2 linked regions of the Variovorax terrae genome follow. The protein of the gene in region 1 binds, or shares a complex with, the protein of each later gene. Links are inferred from orthologs where the notes say so. Each region holds a gene or a part of one and is shown on either strand. Other genes may lie near its edges. The genes, in order: MMF98_RS12860 and xseA.

Region 1 (9,617 bases):
ATGGCCGGGCTCGCTGGCCAGCTCGCGGATCGGCAGCACCAGCACGCGGCCGTCGGGCAGGCGCGCCGGGTAGCCCAGGCGCCAGGGCGCCTCGGGCCGTGCAATGTCCTCGGGCTGGAGCAGTTGCTGCCAGTAGCCGGTGGTGGCTTCGGTGAAATGCGCGGCCATGGGCAATGGGCCCTCAGCCCTGGGCCGCGGGCAGGCCGGGCGTATTGCTCCATTCGCTCCAGCTGCCGGCATACAGCGCGGCCTGGCCCAGGCCGGCGAGCTCCATGGCCAGCACATTGGGCACGGCACTCACACCGCTGCCGCAGTGGTGCACCACGGTGGCCGGGTCGCGGCCCGCGAGCAGGGCCTCGAACTCGGCGCGTAGCTGGGCGGCCGGCTTGAATTTGCCGTCGGCGCCGATGTTCTGGCCGAACGGCCGGTTCAGCGCGCCGGGGATGTGGCCGGCCACCGGGTCCAGCGGCTCGACCTCGCCCTTGAAACGCGGCGTGGCGCGCGCGTCGATCAGGGTCTGGCCCGGGCGGCCCAGGTTGTCTACGATAGTTTTTGTGATGACCAGCGTGCGCAGCGCCGGGCCCAGCGTGAAGTGAGCCGGGGCAGAGGCGGGTTCTTCCCGGTCCGTGACGTCGCCGCCTGCGGCCTGCCAGGCCTGCAGGCCGCCGTCGAGCAAGGCCACCGCATCATGGCCGGCCCATTTGAGCATCCACCACAGGCGGCCGCAGTAGTTGGCGCCGTTGCGGTCATACACCACGGCCTGCATGCCGTTGGCAAAGCCCACGCTGGACAGCCAGGCGGCGAACTGCTCGCGGCTGGGCAGCGGGTGGCGGCCGCCCGAGGCCGCGTCCGGCGAACCCTTGGCGCTGAGCGCGGTGTCGAGGTTTGCATAGACCGCGCCGGGAATGTGCGCCTCGCGGTACTGCTGCCCGCCAACGGCGGGGTTCATGAGGTCGAAACTGCAGTCGAACAGCATCAGCGGCGCGCCTGCGGCCTGGAGCGCTTGCAGTTGCTCGACGGAGATCAGGGTGGTGTACATGGCAAGTCCTTCGATCGTGAACATGTTCTCAGTGGTCTTCGGCCGGCGAATGCGGGACGGCCCGCTCGCGCAGCACGGTGGCAGCGATGCCGCTGGCAATGATCAGGCCGATGCCGGCCCAGCCGGCCAGCGGCAACCGGTCGCCGAACAGCACGAGGCTGTAGATGGAGGCAAACACGATGCCCGAGTATTGCAGGTTGGCCACGACCAGGGTGGCGCCGTGGCTGTAGGCGCGGGTCATGCACAGCTGGCCCAGTGCCGCCAGCACGCCGATGGGCAGCAGCCACAGCGCGGCCGGCCAGGTCCAGGCGCTGGCGCCCGCGAACAGCATGCCCAGGGCGCCGGCCATGGTGGCGCCCAGCGAGAAATAGAACACGGTGCGCTCTTCGGGCTCGCCAGCGCGGCCCAGCGCCGTGACCTGCATGTAGGCGAAGGCCGAGGCCAGCCCCGACAGCAGGCCGATCAGCCCGGCGAACAGCTGGTTCTGTTCCAGGGTGGGCTGCAGGATCAGCACCACCCCGCCAAAGCCGGCCAGCACGGTGAGCACCACGGGGCCCTGGCGCACCAGGGTGGACGTCATATTGCCCAGCATCAGCGCGCCGCCGACCAGGAAGGCCGCGATCCAGACGCTGCTCATGTAGTTGAGCGTCATCGCGGTGGCCAGCGGCAGCTGCGCGATCGAGTAGAACCAGGCCACGAGTGCGAGCACCCCCACGATGCTGCGCCAGAAATGCATCATCGGGATCGGCGTGCGCACGCTGATGCCGCGCAGCCGCGCATACCAGGCCATGAAGCCAAGGCCGATCAGGCCGCGGTAGCAGACCATCTCGAAGGCGTTGAAATGGGCCGAGGCGTACTTGATGCACACCCCCATGGTGGCAAAGAACAGCGAGGCCAGCAGCATCCAGAGAGCCTGCATCAATCGTCCTTCAGGAGGCGGTCCAGCCACGGCTGTTGCGCAAGGTGCCGTGTTTCGAAGGCGGCAATGCGTTCGTGCTGCGCCAGCGTGGCGGCGATCCAGTCGCCGTCCCGGGTGAGCAGGTGGCGTTCGCGCGCGGACAGCGTGAAGCTAAAGCCGTGCGTGCCGGCCTGCACCCGGCCCGCGTCGAGGTCGATGTCGAGGTGCAGCACCTGGCCCGCGGCCAGCGCGAACAGCGCCTGCACGTCGGCCGCGCGCAGCGCGAGGGCGGCCACGCCGTTGAGCGGGCAGTTCTGCCGGAAGATGTCGCCGAAGCTGGGCGCGATGACGGCCCGGAATCCGTAGTCGCGCAGCGCCCAGACCGCGTGCTCGCGGCTGGAGCCGCAGCCGAAGTTGTCCAGGGCCAGCAGCACGGTGGCGCCGCGCAGCTCGGGCCGGTTGAGCACGAAGCCCGGGTCAGGGCGGCGGCGCGCATGGTCGCTGCCCAGGTCGCCCGGATCGAGGTAGCGCCAGCTGTCGAACAGCACGGGGCCGTAGCCGCTTTTGGCGGTGGAGCGGCCGTATTGCTTGGGGAATATTGCATCGGTGTCGACGTTGGCGCGCGCCAGCGGCACCACCGTGCCGCTGTGCCGGCCGGCCGGAAACGCCGGCATTAAAGCGCCGCGCCGCCGCCGTGGGCCATGCGCTGGCGATACCACTCGTGGAAGTGCTGCATGCCGTCTTCCATCGGGCTCTGGTAGGGGCCGACCTCGTTGTCGCCGCGCTGCATCAGCGCCAGCCGGCCGGCGTCCATGCGCTCGGCGATCTCGTCGTCCTCGACGCAGGTTTCCATGTAGGCGGCCTGCTGGGCCTCGATGAACTCGCGCTCGAAGGCGACGATCTCCTCGGGGTAGTAGAACTCCACCATGTTCAGCGTCTTCTGCGGGCTGATCGGGTGCAGCGTCGAGACGGTCAGCACGTGCGGATACCACTCGACCATGATGTGCGGGTAGTAGGTCAGCCAGATCGCGCCGTACTTCGGCGGCTCGCCGTTGCGGTAGGTCAGCAGCGCGTTGTGCCAGCGCTCGTAGACCGGGCTGCCGGCCTTGCCCAGGCGGTTGGCCACGCCGACGGTCTGCACCGAGTACTCGGGCTTGAACTCCCAGCGCAGGTCGTCGCAGGTCACGAACTGGCCGAGGCCCGGGTGGAACGGGCCGACGTGGTAGTCCTCGAGGTAGACCTCGATGAAGGTCTTCCAGTTGTAGTTGCACTCGTGCAGCTCCACGCGGTCGAACGCGTAGCCGCTGAAATCGAGTTCGGCGCGCGGGCCCATGCCGGCCAGGTCGGCGGCGATGTCGCGGCCGTTGTCCTCGAACAGCAGGCCGTTCCACTCGCGTAGCGGGTAGTTGTGCAGGTTCAGGCAGGGGTCTTCGGCGAAATGCGGCGCGCCCAGCAGGGTGCCGGCCGGCTGCGGCCCGCGCGCGCTGTAGGTCCAGCGGTGCAGCGGGCAGACGATGTTGCCGCCCGAGCCCGCGGCCAGCGCGCCCCGGTCCTTGAGGATCAGCGCCTGGCGGTGCCGGCAGACGTTGGAGACGAGCTCCACGCCCTGGTCGGTGCGCACCAGCGCGCGGCCCTGGTGCTCCTGCGGCAGCGTGTGGAAATCGCCCGCCTGGGGCACGGCCAGCTGGTGCCCCACGTAGCGGGGTCCTTGCCGGAACAGGGTCTCCATTTCGCGCTGGTACAGCGCGGCATCGAAATAGCTCGAAACGGGAAGTTGGCTGAAAGCCTGCTGAAATTGAAGACTTAAATCAGACATGGAAGACCTGACCTAAAGACTCCCCCTATGAAGGGACAGTGCTGGTAAACGCCATAGCGCGGGAAGTTGCCGGAGTGCGGCGAGGAAGGAGGGCCATTGTACCCCGGAGCGCCTGGTTTCCCCTGATGAATGTCAATTCCCCGCGGTTTTGCGGCGGGGGTCCGGCCACGTCCTAAAATCAAGGGTTGCAACAAAGAAGCCGTTCCATGCCCAAGGCCCCCGTTTCCCCCGCCGCACCGGCCAGCTATGAAGCTGCGCTGGAAGAGCTCGAACAGCTGGTGAGTCGGCTGGAGTCGGGCCAGATGCCGCTGGAACAGCTGCTCTCGGGCTACCAGCGCGGGGCCGAACTGCTCAAGTTCTGCCGCGACCGGCTGGAGGCCGTGGAAAACCAGATCAAGGTGCTGGACGAAGGCAGCTTCAAACCGTGGACGCAAGAGTGAATTCGAGTGACGCCGTGCTGCCCCGGGGGGCGCAGGTCCCTGCGGGGCCGTGGGACCTGGAGGCGTGGAGCACCAGGCATCTGGAGCGGGTCGAGCAGGCCCTCTCGCACTGGGTGGCGCAGGAGGCGCCGGCCGGCCTCGGCGACGCCATGCGCTATGCCGTGCTCGGCGGTGGCAAGCGGCTGCGCCCGCTGCTCGCGCTGGCGGCCTGCGAGGCGGTGCACGGCAACGGCGAGGCCGCGCTGCGCGCCGCCTGCGCCGTGGAGCTGATCCATGCCTACTCGCTGGTGCACGACGACATGCCCTGCATGGACAACGACGTGCTGCGCCGTGGCAAGCCCACCGTGCACGTGAAGTTCGGCCAGGCCCAGGCCCTGCTGGCGGGCGACGCGCTGCAGGCGCTGGCGTTCGAGCTGCTGGCGCCCGAGGATGCCGGCGTGCCGCCCGCGGTGCAGGCCGCGCTGTGCCGACTGCTGGCGAGGGCCGCAGGCTATGAAGGCATGGCCGGCGGCCAGGCGATCGATCTCGCCAGTGTCGGGCGCGCCCTCACGGAGGATGAGCTGCGCGCCATGCACCGCCTCAAGACCGGCGCGCTGCTGCAGGGCAGCGTGCTGATGGGCGCCGTCTGCGGCACCGTGCCGGCGCCGGCGCTGGAAGCCCTGAAGGCCTATGGCGCCGCGCTGGGGCTGGCGTTCCAGGTGGTGGACGATATCCTGGACGTGACGGCCGACTCCGTGACGCTGGGCAAGACGGCCGGCAAGGATGCGGTCCAGGACAAGCCCACCTATGTGTCACTGCTCGGGCTGGAGCGCTCGCAGGCCTATGCGCAGGAACTGCTGGCCCAGGCCTTGGCCGCGCTGGCGGCCAGCGGCCTGCCCGACACGCGCGCTCTGCGCGCGCTGGCGGACATGGTGGTGAACCGGGCGAATTGAGGGTTTTTTAAGGGAAAATGGCCAGAGGTCCGCGTGTGGTGGACCTGGCCAGCTATCAAAAGCGTAGCAAAATCATGTCATACCCACTGCTGCAGACGATCAACGATCCCGCCGAGCTGCGCCGGCTTCCGCGCGCCGAGCTCAAGGCCCTGGCCGACGAGTTGCGCGCCTATGTGCTGGACAGCGTCTCCAAGACCGGCGGGCACCTGAGCTCCAACCTCGGCACGGTGGAGCTCACCGTGGCGCTGCACTACGTGTTCAACACCCCGCACGACCGGCTGGTGTGGGACGTGGGCCACCAGACCTATCCGCACAAGATCCTGACCGGGCGGCGCGACCGCATGGCCACGCTGCGCCAGCTCGGCGGCCTGTCGGGCTTCCCGCAGCGCGCCGAGAGCGAGTACGACACCTTCGGCACCGCGCATTCCAGCACCAGCATCTCGGCCGCGCTCGGCATGGCGCTGGCGGCCCGGCAGAAGGGCGAGGACCGCCATGCGGTCGCCATCATCGGCGACGGCGCCCTGAGCGCGGGCATGGCGTTCGAGGCGCTCAACAATGCGGGCGTGCAGCACGACTGCAAGCTGCTGGTGATCCTGAACGACAACGACATGAGCATCAGCCCGCCGGTGGGCGCGCTCAACCGCTACCTGGCCCAGCTCATGAGCGGCCAGTTCTATGCCGCGGCCAAGAACGTGGGCAAGACCGTGCTCAAGCCGGTGCCGCCGCTGTTCGAGCTGGCCAAGCGCTTCGAGCAGCAGGCCAAAGGCATGGTGGTGCCGGCCACGCTGTTCGAGAAGTTCGGCTTCAACTACATCGGCCCGATCGACGGCCACGACCTCGACTCGCTGATCCCCACGCTGGAGAACCTCAAGCACCTGCAGGGCCCGCAGTTCCTGCACGTGGTCACCAAGAAGGGCCAGGGCTACAAGCTGGCCGAGGCCGACCCGGTGGCCTACCACGGCCCGGGCAAATTCGACCCGGCTGTTGGCCTGCAAAAGCCCAGCGCACCCCCGAAGCCCACCTTCACCCAGGTGTTCGGCCAGTGGCTGTGCGACATGGCGGCGCAGGACGAGCGCCTGGTCGGCATCACGCCGGCCATGCGCGAAGGCTCGGGCCTGGTGGAGTTCGAGAAGCGCTTTCCTGGCCGCTACTACGACGTCGGCATCGCCGAGCAGCACGCGGTGACCTTCGCCGCGGGCCTCGCCTGCGAGGGCCTGAAGCCGGTGGTGGCGATCTACTCCACCTTCCTGCAGCGCGCCTACGACCAGCTGATCCACGACGTGGCGATCCAGAACCTGCCCGTGGTGTTCGCGCTCGACCGCGCCGGCCTCGTCGGCGCCGACGGCGCCACCCATGCGGGCGCCTACGACATCCCGTACCTGCGCTGCATCCCGAATGTGAGCATCGCCTGCCCGGCCGACGAGAACGAATGCCGCCGGCTGCTGACCACGGCCTTCGGGCAGAGCCACCCGGTGGCCGTGCGCTACCCGCGCGGCGCCGGCGTCGGCACCGCGATGGACACCGATCTGCAGGCCCTGCCGTTCGGCAAGGGCGAAGTGCGGCGCGAGGGCAGCACCATCGCGATCCTGGCCTTCGGCACGCTGCTGTACCCGGCCTTGCAGGTGGCCGAGCGGCTCAACGCCAGCGTGGTCAACATGCGCTGGGCCAAGCCGCTGGACACCGCGCTGCTGCTGGACGTGGCTGAGCGCCACGACGTGCTGGTAACCCTGGAAGAGGGCGCCGTCATGGGCGGCGCCGGCAGCGCCGTGAGCGAGGCGCTGCAGGCCGCGGGCGTGGCCAAGCCCCTGCTGCAGCTCGGTTTGCCCGACCAGTTCATCGAGCATGGCGACCCGGCCAAGCTGCTGTCCCTGCAGGGGCTGGACGCCGCCGGCATCGAGGCCGCGATCCGGCAGCGCTTCGCGGCCCAGGTGGATCGGGCGCGCCCCGTTCTCAAAGTGGTGGCATGACCCTTGACGCCGCCGGCGCGGGCATGCCCGCCGTGCAGGCGCGCCGCGACCTGCGCGAGCTGGCCATCCAGCGCGTCGGCCTCACTTCGCTGCGCTATCCCTTGAGCGTGGTGGTGGGCGGGCAGGTGCAGCCCTCCGTGGGGCGGTGGACGCTCGATGTGGCGCTGGCGCTCGATACCGATGCCCGCATCGGCAGCTATGGCGTGGACGTGGCCAACCACGAGTCGATCCACGCGCACGACGTGTTCGCCAACCTGAGCGTCGAACGCTAGCCCGGCGTTTCTCCCCCGATTGCGCTGCCGTGCCGGCCTGGTGCGGCCGGCTTTCCGACGCGGCCCGGCCCCGTGGCTAGGGGTATTCCGCAAGGGAAAACCCCCGAAAGCCAAAGTGTTCGTTTTTCTAGAATCGCCCCTGGCTCTTCAATACGAAAGTGTTGATAACGAGCCAAAAAGCCTCGTGCATTTCTACTAAATGATTAGGAGCGAACTGATGGACCGTCGATCTCTCATCCAACAAGCCGGGGTCGCCGGTATCCTCGCCGCCGGGGTGGCTCCCGCGGTGCACGCACAGGCCACAGTGCGCTGGCGCCTGGCCTCGAGCTTCCCCAAGTCGCTCGACACCATCTTCGGTGCGGCGGATGTGTTCTCCCAGCAGGTCAAGGCCATGTCGGGCGGCAAGTTCGAGGTGTCGGTGCATGCGGCCGGCGAACTGATGCCGGCCTTCGGCGTGGTGGACGGCGTGCAGCAGGGCTCGATCGAGGCCTGCCACACCGCGCCGTACTACTTCTTCGGCAAGGACGAGTGCTTTGCACTGGGCTGCGCCATTCCGTTCGGCCTCAACAGCCGCCAGATGAGCGCCTGGATGTACGAGGGCAACGGCCGCAAGCTCATGAACGAGTTCTATGCCAAGTACAACATGGTCAGCTTTGCCGGCGGCAACACGGGCTCGCAGATGGGCGGCTGGTATCGCAAGGAAATCAAGACGGTCAAGGACATCAAGGGCCTGAAGATGCGCATCGGCGGCTTCGCAGGCAAGGTGCTGGAGCGCCTGGGCGGCGTGCCGCAGAACCTGCCGGGCGGCGACATCTACCCGGCGCTGGAGAAGGGCACGATCGATGCGGCCGAGTGGGTGGGTCCGTACGACGACCAGAAGCTGGGCTTCAACAAGGTGGCGCCGTACTACTACTACCCCGGCTGGTGGGAAGGCGGCCCCGAGCTGGACTTCTTCATCAACCAGAAGGCCTACGATGCGCTGTCGCCCGAGAACAAGGCCATCGTCGAAGCGGCCAGTGCCAGTGCCCACGTCAGCATGCAGGCCAAGTACGACGCGCGCAACCCGGCGGCGCTCAAGCAACTGGTGGGCGCGGGCACCAAGCTGCGCCCGTTCCCGGCCGACGTGATGACGGCCGCGTTCAAGGAATCGATGGCGCTCTATGAGGAGCTGTCGGCCAAGAACGAGAGCTGGAAAAAGATCTACGCCGACTACGACAAGTTCCGCGCCGACCAGAACCTGTGGTTCCGCTTCACCGAGGCCACGTTCGACAAATTCATGCAGGCACAGAAGCTGTAAGAGGCCTTTTGACTCAGCCGCAAACCGCGCTCCGGCGCGGTTTGCGGTTTTTGGTTCTAGATAGAAGTCCTAGGCCTTGCTGCAAGGAATATGAAAGCAACAGTATTCTTTTGAAAAGGAGTGAAAGCTATCATTCTTAAGTTGTATTTTCCAACAACACTTCATAGGAGATAGCTTTCATGGATCGTCGTTCCCTTATCAAGAATGCCGGCATCGCCGGTGTCCTGGCCGCCGGAGTTGCTCCCGCGGTGCACGCACAGGCCACGGTGCGCTGGCGCCTGGCCTCGAGCTTCCCCAAGTCGCTCGACACCATCTTCGGCGCAGCGGAGGTGTTCTCCCAGCAGGTCAAGTCCATGTCGGGCGGCAAGTTCGAGGTGTCGGTGCATGCGGCCGGCGAACTGATGCCGGCCTTCGGTGTGGTGGACGGCGTGCAGCAGGGCTCGATCGAGGCCGCGCACACGGTGCCCTACTACTTCTTCGGCAAGGATGAATGCTTCGCCATCGGCGGCGCCATTCCGTTCGGCCTCAACAGCCGCCAGATGAGCGCCTGGACCTATGAAGGCAACGGCCTGAAGCTGATGCGCGAGTTCTACGCCAAGTACAACATGATCAGCTTCCCCTGCGGCAACACCGGTTCGCAGATGGGCGGCTGGTTCCGCAAGGAAATCAAGACGGTCAAGGACATCAAGGGCCTGAAGATGCGCATCGGCGGTTTCGCGGGCAAGGTGCTGGAGCGCCTGGGCGGTGTGCCGCAGAACCTGCCGGGCGGCGACATCTACCCGGCGCTGGAGAAGGGCACGATCGATGCGGCCGAGTGGGTGGGCCCGTACGACGACCAGAAGCTGGGCTTCAACAAGGTGGCGCCGTACTACTACTACCCCGGCTGGTGGGAAGGCGGCCCGCAGGTCGACCTGTTCGTGAACCAGAAGGCCTACGACGCGCTGTCGCCCGAGAAC
Region 2 (9,645 bases), 780 kb from region 1 along the record:
CCCGTGCCGTCACCCTCGATGTAGGGGATGACGGGCTGATCCGGCACGTTGAGCGACATGTCGGCATTGACCGTGATCTTCTGGCCTTCGGCGGGCACCTTGATGTGCTGGTACATGGGAAAACGTCTCCGGTGGGGGTGAAAGGCACGCTGGCGGCGGGCTAGGCAAAACCCTGAGAGCCTGCTCAAAGTCTCTCGGGATTCTAGCTAGAAAAAATTGCGGCCAGCCTGTCAACCGCCCGTAAACCGGACCCGTTACGGTAGAGCCTTCCACTCATAGGGAGGGAATTTTCCAAGTAACGTCATCAAGGAAACACGCAAATGAACAAACTTCTCGCTGTCCTGATCGCTGGCCTGTTCTCCGTGGGCGCTTTCGCCCAGCAAGCCGCTGGCACCCCTGCCAACCCCGGCACCCCCGGCACCCCCGGCGCGGTTCCCACGAAGCCCCAGGCCAAGGCGGAAGCCAAGGTTGATGCCCGTGAAGCGGCCAAGCCCGGCGTGACCCCCAAGGAAACCCCCGCTCCCGGCGCTGCCGATGCTGGCGGCTCTGCCAAGCACAAGGAAACCAAGGCCGAGAAGGCAACCGACGCCAAGAAGGCCAAGCGCAAGGCCAAGCGTCCGAACAAGGCTCCGGCCGGCCAAGGCGGCACGCCCCAGTAAGCTGTCTGCCTGGCAGATCGAAAAAGGCGCTTTCGGGCGCCTTTTTCAATGCCGCCTCTGCCAGAACGCGCGCCTCGTTTGCAACTTCCGCGAAAATGCCCGTCTCGTACGGGCATTTTCATTTCATCCCGGAGCCTTTCCATGAAGCATTCCGTCTCCCTGCTGCTGGCCGCCAGCCTCCTCGCCGCCCAGGCCCAGGACGCCCCCCAGACGAACCTGCCGCGCGTCACCCTGTCGGCCGGCATGCACCAGATCGACGCCCAGGTGGCGCTCACGCCCGACCAGCGCTCCATCGGCCTGATGTTCCGCAAGGAGATGCCGCAGCACGAAGGCATGCTGTTCGCGTTCGAGCAGCCGTCCACGCAATGCTTCTGGATGAAGAACACGATCCTGCCGCTCACGGCCGCCTTCGTGGCCGACGACGGCACCATCGTCAACCTGGCCGACATGAAGCCGCAGACCACCGATTCGCATTGCTCCACGAAGCCGGTGCGCTATGTGCTGGAGATGAACCAGGGCTGGTTCGCCAAGAAAGGCATCAAGGCCGGCTTCAAGCTTGGCGGCACGCCGTTCGCGGGCCGGTAATCCGGCCCACAAGGCAAAAGGCCGATCCACCCGGGGGCGAATCGGCCTTTCAGGCCTCGGCCGTGGCCGAGGCAGTGCCAGTATGCAACGGGCTCAGGCCGTCATCGTGGCGAGCACGGCGTTGAACGCGGCGCTGGGGCGCATCACGGCATCCAGCTTGGACGGCTCGGGCATGTAGTAGCCGCCGATGTCGGTGGGCTTGCCTTGCACGGCGTTGAGCTCGTCCACGATCTTCTGCTCGTTGTCGGCAAGCTGCCTGGCCAGCGGCGCGAACTTGGCCGCCAGCTCGGCGTCCTCGGTCTGCGCGGCGAGTTCCTGGGCCCAGTACAGGGCCAGGTAGAACTGGCTGCCGCGGTTGTCGAGCTGGCCGGTCTTGGGCGAGGGGTTCTTGTTGTTGTCGAGCAGCTTGCCCGTGGCGGCATCCAGCGTCCTGGCCAGCAGCTTGGCGCGGGCGTTGTGGTTCTTGATGCCCAGATCCTCCAGCGACACGGCCAGGGCCAGGAACTCGCCCAGCGAATCCCAGCGCAGGTGGTTCTCTTCCACGAGCTGCTGCACGTGCTTGGGGGCCGAGCCGCCGGCGCCCGTTTCGTACATGCCACCGCCGGCCATCAGCGGCACGATCGACAGCATCTTGGCCGAGGTGCCCAGTTCCATGATGGGGAACAGGTCGGTGAGGTAGTCGCGCAGGATGTTGCCGGTGGCGCTGATGGTGTCCTGCCCGCGGATCACGCGCTCGAGCGTATAGCGCATGGCGCGCACCTGGCTCATGATCTGGATGTCCAGGCCCGTCGTGTCGTGCTCGTGCAGGTACATCTTGACCTTGGTGATGAGCTGCGCTTCGTGCGGGCGGTAGGCATCGAGCCAGAACACCACGGGCATGCCCGAGTTGCGCGCGCGCGTGACGGCCAGCTTGACCCAGTCGCGGATCGCGGCGTCCTTGACCTGGCACATGCGCCAGATGTCGCCGGCTTCCACGTCCTGGCTCATCAGCACCTCGCCCGTCGCCAGGTCGGTGATGTTGGCCACGCCGTCCTCGGTGATCTCGAAAGTCTTGTCGTGCGAGCCGTATTCCTCGGCCTGCTGGGCCATCAGGCCGACGTTGGGCACCGTGCCCATGGTCTTGGGGTCGAACGCGCCGTGCCATTTGCAGAAGTTGATGATCTCCTGGTAGATGCGGGCGAAGGTCGACTCGGGCATCACGGCCTTCACGTCCTTCAGGCGGCCATCGGCGCCCCACATCTTGCCGCCGTTGCGGATCATCGCGGGCATGGAGGCGTCCACGATGATGTCGTTGGGCGAGTGGAAGTTGGTGATGCCCTTGGCCGAATCGACCATCGCCAGCTCGGGGCGGTACTCGTGGCAGGCGTGCAGGTCGCGCATGACCTCTTCGCGCTGCGCGGTGGGCAGCGTGGCGATCTTGTCGTACAGGTTCACCATGCCGTTGTTCACGTTCACGCCGAGCTCGTCGAACAGCTTGCCGTGTTTCTCGAACGCTTCCTTGTAGAAGATGCGCACGCAGTGGCCGAACACGATGGGGTGGGACACCTTCATCATCGTGGCCTTGACGTGCAGCGAGAACATCACGCCGGTCTTGCGCGCGTCCTCGATCTCCTTCTCGTAGAAGGCCACCAGGGCCTTCTTGCTCATGAACATGCTGTCAACCACCTCGCGGTCCAGCAGCGCGACCTTGGGCTTGAGCACGATGGTCTTGCCGCTCTTCGTGATGAGCTCCATCTTCACGTCGCGCGCGCGGTCCAGCGTCATGGACTTTTCGCCATGGTAGAAGTCGCCGGCATGCATGTGCGACACATGCGAGCGCGAAGCCTGGCTCCACTCGGCCATGCTGTGCGGGTTCTTGCGCGCGTATTCCTTCACGGCCTTAGGCGCGCGGCGGTCCGAGTTGCCCTCGCGCAGCACGGGGTTCACGGCGCTGCCGATGCATTTGCCGTAGCGCGCGCGGATGACCTTGTCCTCGTCGGTCTTGGGGTCCTCGGGGAAGTCGGGAACCTTGTAGCCCTTGGCCTGCAGTTCCTTGATGGCGGCCATCAGCTGCGCGACGGAAGCGCTGATGTTGGGCAGCTTGATGATGTTGGCGTCGGGCTGCAGTGTCTTCTTGCCCAGCTCCGCCAGGTTGTTGGGCACCTTCTGGTCGTCGCTCAGGAAGTCGGGAAACTCGCCCAGGATGCGGGCGGCCACCGAGATGTCGCTCTCGGCCACGTTGATGCCGGCCGGCGCCGCGAAGGCGCGGATGATGGGCAGGAACGATGCCGTGGCCAGGCGCGGCGCCTCATCGGTCAGCGTGTAGATGATGGTGGGTTGTTGGGTGCTCATCTTGTCTCTCTGGTAACAAAAACGGAGGGTCATGCCGCCGGCCTGCGTCCCGACGCACAGTCATGGGCGTGATGTATGGGATTGTGCTTGAGGCGATGGCCTGATATCCGCATTTTCGCAATGGAATCCCGTTATGCGAAATTTTGGCCCCGAGAAACGCACTTTTTTTCAGGTCTTCTACAAGACTGGCGTCCTGGCCGCGCGCCGGCCCAACAAAAAGGGCCCGAAGATCGCTCTTCGGGCCCTGGGGCGCGCCACCTGCCGTGCCGGCGGGCGGGGCCTAGTTCAGTACCGGGGAAATCAGGCGAAATTGGCTTCGGCGAACTTCCAGTTCACGAGGTTGCTCAGGAAGGTCTCGACGAACTTGGGACGCAGGTTGCGGTAGTCGATGTAGTAGGCATGCTCCCATACGTCCACCGTCAGCAGCGCCTTGTCGGCGGTGGTCAGCGGCGTGCCGGCGGCGCCGGTGTTGACGATGTCGACCGAGCCGTCGGGCTTCTTCACGAGCCAGGTCCAGCCGGAGCCGAAGTTGCCCACGGCCGACTTCACGAAGGCTTCCTTGAACGCGGCATAGCTGCCCCACTTGGCATTGATGGCCGCGGCCAGCGCGCCCGAGGGCTCGCCGCCGCCGGCGGGCGCCATGCAGTTCCAGAAGAAGGTGTGGTTCCAGATCTGGGCCGAGTTGTTGTAGATGCCGCCGCTGGAGGTCTTGATGATCTCTTCCAGGGTCTTGGTCTCGAACTCGGTGCCCTTTTGCAGGTTGTTGAGGTTCACCACGTAGGCGTTGTGGTGCTTGCCGTGGTGGTACTCCAGGGTTTCCTTGGAGTAGTGCGGGGCCAGTGCGTCGATCGCGTAGGGCAAGGCGGGCAGGGTGTGTTCCATGGTTTCCTCGTTCGTGGTTTGTTGTCTGAAAGCGCGATTGTAGGAATTAAATCAGGCGCTGCTGTGTCACGGTGAGATCAACCTCGCCATCCGCAAGGGTTGCCCGCACGGCATCGCCCGGCCGCACGCCGCGCACGCTGGTGATGGCGCCGCCCTGGGCATCGGCCAGCCAGGCGTAGCCGCGTTGCAGCACGAGCCGCGGATCGAGCAGCCCGAGGCGCAGCCGGGCGCGCTCCAGCCGTTCGCCGGTGCGGGCCAGCGCCAGCCCCGTTTTTTGAGGAAAATCGGCCTGAAGTCCTTGCAGCGTGGACTTTTCCTGCTGCAGATTCGATAGCACGCTGTAGCGCAGGCGCTGCGCCTGCTGCCCCAGGCGAAGCTGCTGGCGCGCCACCAGCCCCGAGGGCCGGCCCAGGCGCGAGGCGGCCAGGTCCAGCCGCTGGCTCTGCCCGTCGAGGTGGCGCTGCGCGCCGTCGCCCAGGCGCTCGCCGAGCAGCTCCAGCGCGCCCAGCCACACTTCGCGCGGCTGCGCCGCCAGCTCGGCCGCGGCCGTGGGCGTGGGCGCGCGCAGGTCGGCGCAGAAGTCGGCGATGGTGAAGTCGGTCTCGTGCCCGACCCCGCTGATCACGGGCACCGGGCTTTGCACGATGGTGCGCGCCAGCTGCTCGTCGTTGAAGGCCCACAGGTCTTCGATCGAGCCGCCTCCGCGCACCAGCAGGATCAGGTCGATGACCGGGGCCTCCTGCTGCGCCAGGCCGGGCCCGGCGGGCGTGAGCGGGTACAAGCTCGACAGCGCCCGCACCAGCTCGGCCGGCGCGCCGGCGCCCTGCACCGCCGCCGGCGCCAGCACCACCGGGATGTGCGGCACGCGCCGCCGCAGCGCGGTCACCACGTCGTGCAGCGCCGCGGCGCCGGGCGAGGTCACCAGGCCGATGCCGCGCGGCATCAGCGGCAGCGGGCGCTTGCGGGCCGGGTCGAACAGGCCCTCGGCCTCGAGCCGTGCCTTCAGGCGCAGGAACTGCTCGAACAGCGCCCCCTGCCCGGCCCGGCTCATGCTTTCCACAATCAGCTGCAGGTCGCCGCGCGGCTCGTACACGCCGAGCCGGCCGCGCACCTCCACCAGTTCGCCGTCGCGCGGCGCGAAGTCCAGCAGGCTGGCCGCGCGGCGGAACATGGCGCAGCGGATCTGGCCGTTTTCGTCCTTCAGCGAAAAATAGCAATGCCCGCTGGACGCGCGCGAGAAGCCCGAAATCTCGCCGCGCACCGCGACAGGATTGAACCTCGCATCGAGCGCATCAGCCACGGCGCGGCACAGCGCGCCGACTTGCCAGATTCGTGGCGTCATTGCTGGGGTTGGCACCTGCACCATCAGCAAATCCGCGCTTTCCCGTCGGTTTTGGTGGGGTAATACTCCACAGAGGCCCGTCCGGGGCCCATGGCGCCGGGGCGATCCGGGCCCAAAGCCGATTCCATGGTGCAAGCTGTTGATTTCATTCAGTTTTTCTCTGCTCAAAATGTCATCGATCTGTCACATCGACGCGCCGGCGCGGCTCGCGGGCTTGTCAAGCCCCACTTGCCCACAAAGTTATCCACAAGAACTGTGGGTCGCGCGGGGAGCGCCGAAGGTGCCGGGCGGCAGCGGCCGATTCATCCGGAACGGCCCGGTGGCTGGGCCATAATCACACCGCAATTCATCTGCGCGGAGAGTCCCCCTTGCTTTCGATCATACAAGCCGCAGGCTGGCCGATCTGGCCTCTCGTCGCCTGCTCCATCCTGGCTCTGGCCCTCATCATCGAGCGTTTCGTGAGCCTGAAAACCAACAAGATCGCCCCTCCGAAGCTGCTCGATGAAGCGCTCACGGTCTCGCGCACCGCCGTGCCCACGCCCGACGTGGTGACCCAGCTCGAACAGAACTCGGCGCTGGGCGAGGTGCTGGCCAGCGGCTTTCGCGCCCTCAACTCCAACCCGCGCTGCAGCGAAGCCGACCTGCGCGCCACCATGGAAGGCACGGGCCGCGCGGTGGCGCACCGGCTCGAGCGCTACCTCACGGCACTGGCCACCATCGCCTCGGCCGCGCCGCTGCTGGGCCTGCTGGGCACGGTGATCGGCATGATCGAGATCTTCGGCTCGCAGTCGCCGGCCGGCGGCGCCACGGGCGGCAACCCGGCGCAGCTCGCGCACGGCATCTCGGTGGCGCTGTACAACACGGCGTTCGGCCTGATCGTGGCGATTCCCTCGCTGATCTTCTGGCGCTACTTCCGCGCCCGCGTCGACGCCTACCTGCTGGCGCTGGAGCTGGCCTCCGAGCGCTTCGTGCGCCACCTCAACAGCCTGCGGAAATGAACACCCCCACGCTCTCCCACTTCGTGTGGATCGCTGCCCCCCGAGGGGGCCGCAGCCTCCTTGGGGCGGCCCGGCGGAGGCTGGCGCGATGAACTTCCGCCCGCGCCAGAAGGAAGAACCCGAGATCAACCTGATCCCGTTCATCGACGTGCTGCTGGTGGTGCTGATCTTCCTGATGCTGTCCACCACCTACAGCAAGTTCACCGAGATGCAGCTCAAGCTGCCGGTAGCCGACACCGACGCGCAGCGCGACTACGCGCGCGAGGTGATCGTCTCCGTCAGCAGCGACGGCCGCTACATGATCAACAAGGCCCCGGTGAACGGGCGCGGCGTCGAGACGCTGTCGCAGGCGCTGTCGGGCTCGGCCCGGGCCGGCAAGGACACCGTCGTCATCATCAGCGCCGACGCCAGCGCCGCGCACCAGGCGGTGATCACCGTCATGGAGGCCGCGCGCCGCGCCGGCCTGACCCAGATCACCTTCGCCAGCCAGTCGTCGGCGCAGGCCGGCGGCCGCTAGCCCATGCGCGACGCGCTGCAGGCGGCGTGGCTGCGGCGCGGCGGGCTGGCCTGGCTGCTGTGGCCGGTGTCCCTTTTGTTTGGTGCGCTGGCGGCGCTGCGGCGCGGCCTCTACCGCGCCGGCCTGCTTCGGATCGGGCGGGTGCCGGTGCCGGTGATCGTGGTCGGCAACGTGGTGGCCGGCGGCGCCGGCAAGACACCCCTGGTGATCGCGCTGGTGCGGCACCTGCACGAGCGCGGCTGGCAGCCCGGCGTGGTCTCGCGCGGCTATGGCCGCCGCAGCCAGGACTGCGTCGAGGTGCAGCCGAGCAGCCCGGTGGCCGAAACCGGCGACGAGCCGCTGCTGATCGCGCGCGCCGGCGCCGTGCCCGTGTTCGTGGCGCGCCGGCGGCTGGACGCCGCCCGCGCCCTGCTGGCGGCGCATCCGGCCACCGATGTGATCGTCTGCGACGACGGCCTGCAGCACCTGGCCCTGCACCGCGACATCGAGATCTGCATGTTCGACGACCGCGGCACCGGCAACGGCTTGCTGCTGCCCGCCGGGCCGCTGCGCGAGCCCTGGCCGCGCCGCGCCGCGCCGGCTCCGGCCCTGGTGCTGCACTCGGGCGCCCGGCCGGCCTTTGCCGGCTTCACGGCGCGCCGCGCGCTGGCGCCCGAGGCCGTGCGCGCCGACGGCAGCCGGCTGGCGCTGGCCGCGCTGCGCGGCCGGCCGCTGCTGGCGCTGGCCGCCGTCGCCCGGCCCGAGGCCTTCTTCGACATGCTGCGCGCGCAGGGCCTGCAGCTCGCGCGCACCCTCGCGCTGCCCGATCACTATGATTTTGATAGCTGGAAACGACCGCCCGACGAGGACCTTCCGCTGATCTGCACCGAAAAAGATGCCGTGAAGCTGTGGCGCACCGAGCCCGGGGCGCTGGCCGTGCCCCTTTACTTCGAGCCCGAGCCTGCGTTCCTGCAGGCGCTCGACCAACTGCTGCCCGAGGCGCCACGGGCGCGGCTATCATCGCCCGATGCATCTTCACGAGAACCCCTGAATGGACAGCAAACTCCTTGAACTGCTGGTCTGCCCCGTGACCAAGGGCCCGCTCGAATACCGCCGCGAGGCGCAGGAGCTGGTCTCGCGCAGCGCCCGCCTGGCCTACCCGGTGCGCGACGGCATTCCGATCCTGCTCGAAAACGAAGCCCGCACCCTGAGCGACGAGGAACTCGGACTGTGAGCGGCGCCGGCGCGCCCGCCGCCTTCACCGTCCTGATCCCGGCCCGGCTGGCCTCCAGCCGCCTGCCGAACAAGCCGCTGGCCGACCTCGGCGGCCTGCCCATGGTGGTGCGCGTGGCGCAGCGCGCGCAGCAGTCCGGCGCGCTGCGCGTGGTGGTGGCGGCCGACGACGCCGCCATCCTCGAAGCCTGCCGGCTGCACGGTATCGACGCCGTGCTGACCCGCACCGACCATCCCTCGGGCAGCGACCGCCTCGCCGAAGCCTGCGAGCGGCTGGGCTTGTCCGACGACGCCATCGTCGTCAACGTGCAGGGCGACGAGCCGCTGATCGAGCCCAGCCTCATCGGCGAGATGGCCCGCCTGCTGCAAGCGCGCCCCGAGGCCAGCATGAGCACGGCCGCGCATGCCATCGGCGACGCCGCCGAGTTCGCCAACCCGAACGTCGTCAAGGTGGTGCTCGACGCCACCGGCCTGGCGCTGTACTTCAGCCGCGCCCCGATCCCCTGGTGGCGCGACGGCTTCGCGCAGGGCCTCGGCGCCCTGCCCCCGGGCCCGCCGCCGCTGCGCCACATCGGCCTGTACGGCTACCGCGTGGGCTTTCTGCGCGAGTTTCCGCGGCTGGCGCAAGCGCCCCTCGAAATCACCGAGGCGCTGGAGCAGCTGCGGGCGCTCTGGCACGGCCACCGCATCGCGGTGCATGTCACGCCCCACGCGCCCGGCCCGGGGGTGGACACGCCCGAAGACCTGGAGCGCGTGCGCCGCCTGTTGTGAGCGCTCGCAGGACCGGACGGGCCTAGCGCTTTCCCGGGTTTGAGAGGCCCCGCCGCAGCCTGCGCTGTCAGCGGAGGTGAAGCTCACGCATGCTATCCTCGGCGGCAATAACGCGTGACGGCCTGATGACGGGATCCAGCCCCGGCGGCCCACAGCGCAGGCCGATTGCAAACCATCCGAGGATTTTCATGAGACTGATTTTGTTGGGCGCCCCCGGTGCCGGCAAGGGAACGCAAGCCGCGTTCATCTGCCAGAAGTACGGCATTCCCCAAATCTCCACCGGCGACATGCTGCGCGCCGCCGTCAAGGCCGGCACGCCGCTGGGCCTGCAGGCCAAGGCCGTGATGG

The links.
Region 2: the proteins of MMF98_RS12860 (region 1) and xseA are in contact, whole or in part, in a cryo-EM structure (PDB 8TXR), measured with the Escherichia coli proteins. The link is inferred for Variovorax terrae from one-to-one orthologs.

What each region holds. Positions count from the first base shown.
Region 1 is NZ_JALGBI010000001.1:2,727,039-2,736,655, reverse strand. What follows is about bases 2,803-5,576. They hold MMF98_RS12860 (exodeoxyribonuclease VII small subunit), read left to right. Parts: upstream 2,803-3,959; coding sequence 3,960-4,193; downstream 4,194-5,576. Other genes in these bases: dxs (1-deoxy-D-xylulose-5-phosphate synthase), read left to right, coding at 5,200-5,576; MMF98_RS12855 (polyprenyl synthetase family protein), read left to right, coding at 4,190-5,125; MMF98_RS12865 (aromatic ring-hydroxylating oxygenase subunit alpha), read right to left, coding at 2,803-3,753. Also shown: MMF98_RS12885 (phosphoribosyltransferase), read right to left, coding at 1-168; MMF98_RS12880 (sulfurtransferase), read right to left, coding at 182-1,039; MMF98_RS12875 (DMT family transporter), read right to left, coding at 1,068-1,958; leuD (3-isopropylmalate dehydratase small subunit), read right to left, coding at 1,958-2,611; more of MMF98_RS12865, read right to left, coding at 2,611-2,802; more of dxs, read left to right, coding at 5,577-7,092; MMF98_RS12845 (hypothetical protein), read left to right, coding at 7,089-7,364; MMF98_RS12840 (TRAP transporter substrate-binding protein), read left to right, coding at 7,582-8,661; MMF98_RS12835 (TRAP transporter substrate-binding protein), read left to right, coding at 8,841-9,617. UniProt on the Escherichia coli protein: Bidirectionally degrades single-stranded DNA into large acid-insoluble oligonucleotides, which are then degraded further into small acid-soluble oligonucleotides.
Region 2 is NZ_JALGBI010000001.1:1,950,242-1,959,886, forward strand. Bases 3,664-6,465 are described here. They hold xseA (exodeoxyribonuclease VII large subunit), read right to left. Parts: upstream 5,824-6,465; coding sequence 4,504-5,823; downstream 3,664-4,503. Other genes in these bases: MMF98_RS09215 (Fe-Mn family superoxide dismutase), read right to left, coding at 3,876-4,457; MMF98_RS09225 (MotA/TolQ/ExbB proton channel family protein), read left to right, coding at 6,168-6,465. In the rest of the region: icd (NADP-dependent isocitrate dehydrogenase), read right to left, coding at 1-116; MMF98_RS09200 (cell envelope biogenesis protein TolA), read left to right, coding at 321-659; MMF98_RS09205 (DUF192 domain-containing protein), read left to right, coding at 801-1,244; MMF98_RS09210 (NADP-dependent isocitrate dehydrogenase), read right to left, coding at 1,338-3,575; more of MMF98_RS09225, read left to right, coding at 6,466-6,797; MMF98_RS09230 (ExbD/TolR family protein), read left to right, coding at 6,886-7,314; lpxK (tetraacyldisaccharide 4'-kinase), read left to right, coding at 7,318-8,364; MMF98_RS09240 (Trm112 family protein), read left to right, coding at 8,345-8,527; kdsB (3-deoxy-manno-octulosonate cytidylyltransferase), read left to right, coding at 8,524-9,297; adk (adenylate kinase), read left to right, coding at 9,486-9,645. UniProt on the Escherichia coli protein: Bidirectionally degrades single-stranded DNA into large acid-insoluble oligonucleotides, which are then degraded further into small acid-soluble oligonucleotides.